Linked DNA regions of Lentisphaera araneosa HTCC2155. The protein of the gene in region 1 interacts with the protein of each later gene in a pairwise test. Links are inferred from orthologs where the notes say so. Each region holds a gene or a part of one and is shown on either strand. Other genes may lie near its edges.

Region 1 (3,312 bases):
AAAATTTGAGCAATAGCTTCGCTGTAACTGCGCGCACGTGCTTGGATGAGTTTTGGATTATTCATGTGAGCAAGATGCGAGTGGAATTAAGAAAAGCAAATACGACTGATGCACTCATTGAAGCTTTCTTCGCCACTGAGGATATCGATTTCCACTCGTAGGTAAGTGATGTCAATGGAGGAATTTTTAATTTCAGGAAAGCGAACGGCGTCTTTTTCTGTGGTAACAATCAATTCGGCTCCTGCACTCTCAGAGTTTTTAACAAAGGTATCAACTTCGTCTTGGTAATACATGTGGTGATCCGCATAGCGTTCTTTATAGACGATTTCGGCACCAAAACCAATAAGGAAGTCTTCAAAACTTTGGGGTACGGCAATTGCGGAGATCGCAGCAATCTTTTTGCCTTTGAGTACACTTAACAAAGATTGATTCTGATTGATTAAACTCTTGAGATATTTGGGGCGGTGAGTACACTCAATAATTTCAGCTTTGGTATTATGTTTACGGATGAATTTTTTTAGATGGCGAAGGTGATTGCCACCATTGGCCTTAGTTAGAAAGATAAAATGTGCTCGGCGCATATTTTTTATGGGTTCACGCAGAGGCCACGGGGGAGAAGAAAGTGATTAGAGAAGGGATTCGTACTATCGATTAGTAAAATGTGATACGCGGTTTAGACGTATTGCTGAAAGCCATCATCCATTAGAGCGGTCGGCTTGGTAGTTGCGAATGGCAAAGCGACCACTTTTACGCGGTCAGGGTCAGTGAGAACAATCGCCTCGGGAACATTGCAGGCGAGCATGTAGGGTTCATCGCCAGCCATGTGCGGGCCGAGCAAAACTTCATTTTTGCCTTCAGAGACAATTCTGGGGGGGCTGACAGTTTTTTTGCCGCGAAATTTATCAAGAATTTTTGTTTTGAGTGGTTTGCTCTTACTGCGGTAGCCACGGGATAAGATGGCGACGCGACGACCTTTTTCACAAAGTGTGCGAGCAAAGATTTCGGTGACGGGAGTTTTTCCTGTACCACCTGTTGTGAGGTTGCCTATGGAGACTACTAAGCAACCTAAAGTACGGTCGCGAAATATGCGCTTATCGTAGAGAAAGTGGCGGCTCTTTACAATGGAGCGAAAGACTTTTGATAAGACAAAAAGATTGGATTTTATCAGAGAAGGGCCAAAGCCTAGCTTGTTTCCATTAATAATGGAAAGTAAATAATTTTCGGCCTTCTCTGTAAAATCTCTTAAACTCATATATTTAGGACTCTCGCGAGTCCTTAATCACTTAAAAAGCGAGGAGTTCGTCCGTGATTTTTCCATATTCAATGATTTCGTCATCATTGAACCAGAGTTTTACTTCTGTAACAGCTTCTTCAGAAGAGCCAGAAGCGTGGATGAGGTTGCGGATTGGTTTGTCATCAGGCTCCCCTGGAGCTGGGTAAGATTGGTGAGCAAAGTCGCCACGAATTGTGCCTGGAGCAGAAGATGCAGGCTCAGTTGCGCCAACCATAAGACGAATTTTTTTCACTGAGTTAATACCGCCAAGAGCGAAAACGAGAACAGGGCCCGAGAGGATATATTCTTCAACAGTTGGGTAAAAACCTTTATCAACGTGTTCTGAGTAGTGAGCACGAGCCATTTCTTGCGTAGGCTGAACAAATTTCATTCCGTGGATTTTAAGACCAGCATTCTCGAAACGAGTGATGATGTTGCCTACGAGACCGCGTTGGACGCCGTCAGGTTTGATGATGATAAGTGATTTTTCGTACATGTTTTTATTCCTTAATTTTAGTGGAGAAATGATTTCGCCTAAGATTAAACAGAGTACTTAGAATACAAGTTTGGAAAGCTTCATTCCTCACTAAATTTATGACATAGTTCAGCTCCTCAGGAACTATTTGCCTAAGGCTTGATGAAGCTGTTGATAATATGGATAGACTGATTATGATTCATGATAAAGGTGTGGCTAGCGTCAACTTTGTGATGTGATTGAGCATTTTTGAGTTTTGTGCGACTTTCGCAAACAATGCCATCGCTATTTTCATCAAAGAAAACACCTAGGGGCCAATTACTGAGTTTGGCGGGGCGATCACCGGCAATTGTAATGAATTCACAATGAGGTTCAGGTAAAGTTTTTATCAATGGGCTCGAGGAGTAAAGTTGCGAGCCTGCGGGTCCAAGTAAAAAGTTGAGATGAACACTTTTGAGCTTGTCGCAAATGGTCGAACCACGATTAGGAGCAGCCAGAAGAGCGGCTTTGTGGATGGGGGTTTGAGGCTCAAATTGACGAAACAAGATGCCTCCAAAGCTATGAGTGATGACGATATTTAGGCTGTCTGGGTGTTCTTTGATAAGCTTTTCTATTCGCAGGGCGAGGGTCTCGGTCTTGTTGAGCATGCTGGAATATTCGAGGTTGTGGACTTGGTGGCCTTGGGCGACAAGTTTATCTTCGAGTTTTGCCATGGAATGATGACTGCGGCCGAGGCCATGGATGAGGAAGATTTGTTTCTGCTTGCTTAGAGGTTTTAAAAGTGAGAGCTTCTTACGACAAAACTTTTCGCTTCCCCAATGGAGTCGCAGGTAGTTGTCTTCTAGAATTCTACAGTGTCCCGTGATGACATTTTTTTGAATTTTGTAGTCTCCTGCAACAGAGATGTCATTCCAGAACTGGACGCCTCCGAGCGTGGGTACAGCGGCAAGTCCCTGCATGTTAATGATGAATATGAAGAGCAAGAAGAGACGAATGCTGCGTAAGCGGATGAGTGAGATCATAGAAACCTTTTGTTGAAGAATTGAGCTATTGTACAGCCGATATTGTTATGGATCTATGTAATTATAGTGACGGCCTATATTGATTTAAGTGATATGGCGGTGATTAAGTTGCTTAAAAGAACAGCTGAGTTTATACTTGAAGATGATTATTTTAGGTTTTTCACAATGAAGAAAAAAGTCGCCATAGCTTTGGGCTCAAATTTGGGCGATCGCAAAGGCTACTTTGACTTTGCTCTCAAGCGCTTAGCTGAGGAGGGCTTAGAAGATTTGCGAATGGCGCAAATCCTCGAAAGCGAGCCCGTGGACTGCCCCGAAAATTCAGATGTTTATTTGAATTCGGTAGCAGTGGCCTGTTGGAGTGGAGAAGCTTTAGATCTCCTCCGGCTTTGTTTGAAGATCGAAAAAGAAGCAGGACGAGAGCGCTCAGGCCTAGTTAATGAATCACGTTTCTTGGATCTCGATGTTTTGCTTATAGAAGATGAAAATTATGATATGTCCGAACTTATTGTCCCGCATCCCCGCATGTGTGAGCGTGACTTTGT
Region 2 (3,312 bases), on another replicon or contig:
CCAAAAAAAATCATTCCACTACGCATGGCTCCACTCGTGGCCCTCGGCACAATTGCCACTCACCTTTTTGGTGGCTCAGCAGGACGCGAAGGTACGGGTGTGCAAATGGGTGGAGCTATTGCCGATCAGTTCAGCCAAATCTTTAAACTCGACAAAGATGAACGACGCATCCTCATTATTGCGGGGGTCGCAGCGGGTTTTTCCGCCGTATTTGGCACCCCTTTAGCAGGGGCCGTTTTTGCTTTAGAAGTCTACATCATTGGTCGCGTGCAGTACCAAGCCATTTTGCCCGCTTTTCTTTCTGCGATTATTGCCGACCAAGTTTGTGTTCAATGGAAATACCCTACTGTGGTCACCCACACCCACTACCTCCACCCTGAAGCGCTTGCTCTTAGTCCAAGTACACTTTTCTATACTTTCCTTGTGGCCATTCTCTTTGGTTGGACTGCGATGCTTTTCTCCAAAGCCAACCATTTTTGGAGCGATCTTTTTTCCAAAAAAATCTCCTACCCACCCCTACGTCCCTTTATTGGTGGCATTGTTCTTGCCCTTGCTTTTTGGGCTCTTGGTCAAACTTCAGTTGATTTTACTAAATACGTAGGTCTGGGCGTTCCTGTCATTGAAGAGTCCTTCACTCAAAGAATGATGCCCTATGACTTTGCCCTAAAACTGCTCTTCACTTCTTTCACTCTCGGAGCTGGTTTCAAAGGCGGAGAAGTGACTCCACTCTTTTTCATCGGCGCCACTTTAGGTTCAGCGCTCTCATTTATCATCCCCTTACCCCTAGCTCTACTCGCGGCCATTGGTTTTGTCGGCGTCTTCTCCGGTGCAACAAATACACCGATTGCCTGCACACTCATGGGCATCGAACTCTTTGGAGCCCAAATCGGCATCTACCTGGGTTTATCCTGTGTCGTCGCCTACATCTTCTCAGGACATTCAAGCATCTATAGTTCTCAGATCTTGCACCACGTCAAACACCCCAGCCTCAAAGACGATCAAGATAAGACGCTTAACGATAGTAATAAATAATCTAAGTTTATAAAAAAGTGATCTCGTAGAGTTTTTCGACTTTTTTGCGGGCCCACTCATTTTTGCGAAGGAATTTAAGGCTCGACTTCATGGAGGGATCGTGATTGAAGCAACGGATTTCGATACGTTCTCCGAGGCCTTCCCAACCGTAGTATTCCTCGAGATTGATGAGCATAATTTTGAGTGTCACCCCATCCATGGGATTCTTTTTTCTCTCCCCATAGACGAGCTCATCGAGCTCTACTTCATTGAACTTTTCAGGTACTATACCATCAGCTGTTTTTTCTTCACTGAGCTTATTTTCATCAGTATTATCCATACATTAGTCCTTTTATAAAAATAAGTTTAACAACTAAAACAATAGCTGCTCGAGGCGCCAATCAATCGCTTCTTGCTTAGTCGACTCTAAATATTTATTGATTTTTGAAAAGGGTTTTGATCCAAAAAAGCCACGGCTTGCAGAAAGTGGTGAAGGATGAACCGATTCAATAATGAGATGCTTTTGCGCATCGAGCAAATCTTTGTGACTCTGTGCATGAGCGCCCCAAAGAACAAAGACTAGATGCTCACTTTGCTCCGACAAACTCTTGAGAACTTGTGCGGAAAATTCTTCCCAATGACCTTTTGAGTGCGAGCCTGGCTCACCATCACGAACTGACAAACTGGTGTTGAGTAAGAGTACCCCCTGTTGAGCCCAAGGACTTAAATCACCATCTAAAGCAGGAGAGATACCAAGGTCGGAATCGAGTTCTTTATAAATATTTCTTAGGGAAGGAGGAATCTTTTCACCACGTGGAACTGAAAATGAGAGGCCCATTGCCTGATTGGGGCCATGGTATGGATCTTGCCCCAAAATGACAACTTTCACATCTTTAAAATCGCAATAATCAAAAGCTTTGAATAAATCTTCTTGCTTGGGGTAAACGCTATACTTTTCACGTTCGGAATCTAAAAACTTTGCGAGCTCCGCAAAATACTTTTTATCAAGCCCAAGGGCCTTTTGCCAATCTGAACTAAGTTTATCGACGAGCATTGGGGTTCGCTGCATTATAAGAACGCCAAGCCAAATACCCCGCCATTACGGCTAGAATCAAGAAGCCACTGATGTAGGCATAAGCAGCACAACCAGCTGCCGTAACAAAGGAAACTTTATCAATAATTTTCTCATTGACACTGCCCTTTTTCCAACCAATGAGTGTACTGAGAACTTCCGCGCCGTCGAGAGGACGAATCGGTAGTAGGTTCATAAGATTTAAGAAGATATAAACTGTAAGGTGCATGGTTAATAAGGCGTGGACTAAGGCAGGCAAGTTAGGTATTTGCAAGAGGCCAAAAAATAAACCGGCGAGCACCAAACCCGTACCGGGACCAGCAAAGCTAATCACAAAGCGCTGACGGAAATCGAGGCGTTTCATGCTTTGCCAGATGGTTACTCCACCCATGCCGTGAATCTCGATCCGTGGCTGCATTCCATACCAACGAGCAAAAAGAGCGTGGCCTAATTCATGAGTGAGTATGGCGGTAAAAAGTGTAATAAACCACAAAACAGAAATCATTAAATTGGCTCCATCTGGGCCATTACCCCACATAAGGGCAAGAAAGCCAATCAAAAAGAAAAAGCTGTTCCTTACCTTAATCGGCAACTTGAACAGGGAGAACTCCATTAGACATCTACCTCAGAAGGGCAAATAACAGATGTGTCGGTATCTTTTGATCTTTCGGGAAGTGAGAGTGCAGAAGCGACCCAACCTTTATGAACGAGTGAACCCTTGAAAGGCCCTTCACCGCTCACCTGACCACTGAGACTATACTTAGCTGGGTCATAGGCTTTCGGCACTTCTACTTCATCGCCTTCCGCAGAGTCGACGAGAGGCTGAACTTTAAAGTTCTTTTCTAAAACTTTTGCACAGCCTTCGTGGATCTGACGCACTGCAGCTCCAACTTGTTCATCGCTATAAGGACCTATGTCTTCTTTCAAGAAATCGATCAGGCGGCCTTCGCGCTGGAGCAGTGTAAGCGTATAAATAGCATCGCTACGGTCATTTTTTGAATTGGCAGCTTTGAGTTCATCTTTGAGTTGAGTCACGGTATTCTTTTCAGAATTGAGCTCGCCCTCTAATGCCCCTACTTTGCCTTCCAAATCTTTGACTTGAGTATCCTCAATAAGCTTACCACCGCAAGCTTTCTCCCAAAGTTCCGCTTTCTCTCCATCGCCAAGGATAGAGAAAAAAGCTTTAAATGCCGTTGCGAGACCCATAATTAAGCTTCTGCAGGACTTTG

What was found. The genes of interacting proteins can lie anywhere in the genome.
Region 2: the proteins of ndk (region 1) and LNTAR_RS08220 interact in binary tests that used the Escherichia coli proteins (3 or more experiments, as listed by UniProt). The link is inferred for Lentisphaera araneosa HTCC2155 from one-to-one orthologs.

The regions. Positions count from the first base shown.
Region 1 is NZ_ABCK01000032.1:27,520-30,831, reverse strand. The notes cover bases 27-2,988. They hold ndk (nucleoside-diphosphate kinase), read right to left. Parts: upstream 1,770-2,988; coding sequence 1,284-1,769; downstream 27-1,283. Other genes in these bases: folK (2-amino-4-hydroxy-6-hydroxymethyldihydropteridine diphosphokinase), read left to right, coding at 2,936-2,988; LNTAR_RS21495 (esterase/lipase family protein), read right to left, coding at 1,901-2,770; LNTAR_RS28315 (tetraacyldisaccharide 4'-kinase), read right to left, coding at 674-1,252; LNTAR_RS28320 (tetraacyldisaccharide 4'-kinase), read right to left, coding at 87-602; LNTAR_RS21510 (RsmB/NOP family class I SAM-dependent RNA methyltransferase), read right to left, coding at 27-65. In the rest of the region: more of LNTAR_RS21510, read right to left, coding at 1-26; more of folK, read left to right, coding at 2,989-3,312. UniProt on the Escherichia coli protein: Major role in the synthesis of nucleoside triphosphates other than ATP. The ATP gamma phosphate is transferred to the NDP beta phosphate via a ping-pong mechanism, using a phosphorylated active-site intermediate.
Region 2 is NZ_ABCK01000006.1:290,716-294,027, reverse strand. What follows is about bases 233-3,194. They hold LNTAR_RS08220 (uracil-DNA glycosylase), read right to left. Parts: upstream 2,081-3,194; coding sequence 1,385-2,080; downstream 233-1,384. Other genes in these bases: LNTAR_RS25405 (DUF2760 domain-containing protein), read right to left, coding at 2,696-3,194; LNTAR_RS08215 (site-2 protease family protein), read right to left, coding at 2,052-2,642; LNTAR_RS26570 (VF530 family protein), read right to left, coding at 1,040-1,351; LNTAR_RS08230 (voltage-gated chloride channel family protein), read left to right, coding at 233-1,032. In the rest of the region: more of LNTAR_RS08230, read left to right, coding at 1-232; more of LNTAR_RS25405, read right to left, coding at 3,195-3,289; LNTAR_RS08205 (adenylate kinase family protein), read right to left, coding at 3,292-3,312. UniProt on the Escherichia coli protein: Excises uracil residues from the DNA which can arise as a result of misincorporation of dUMP residues by DNA polymerase or due to deamination of cytosine.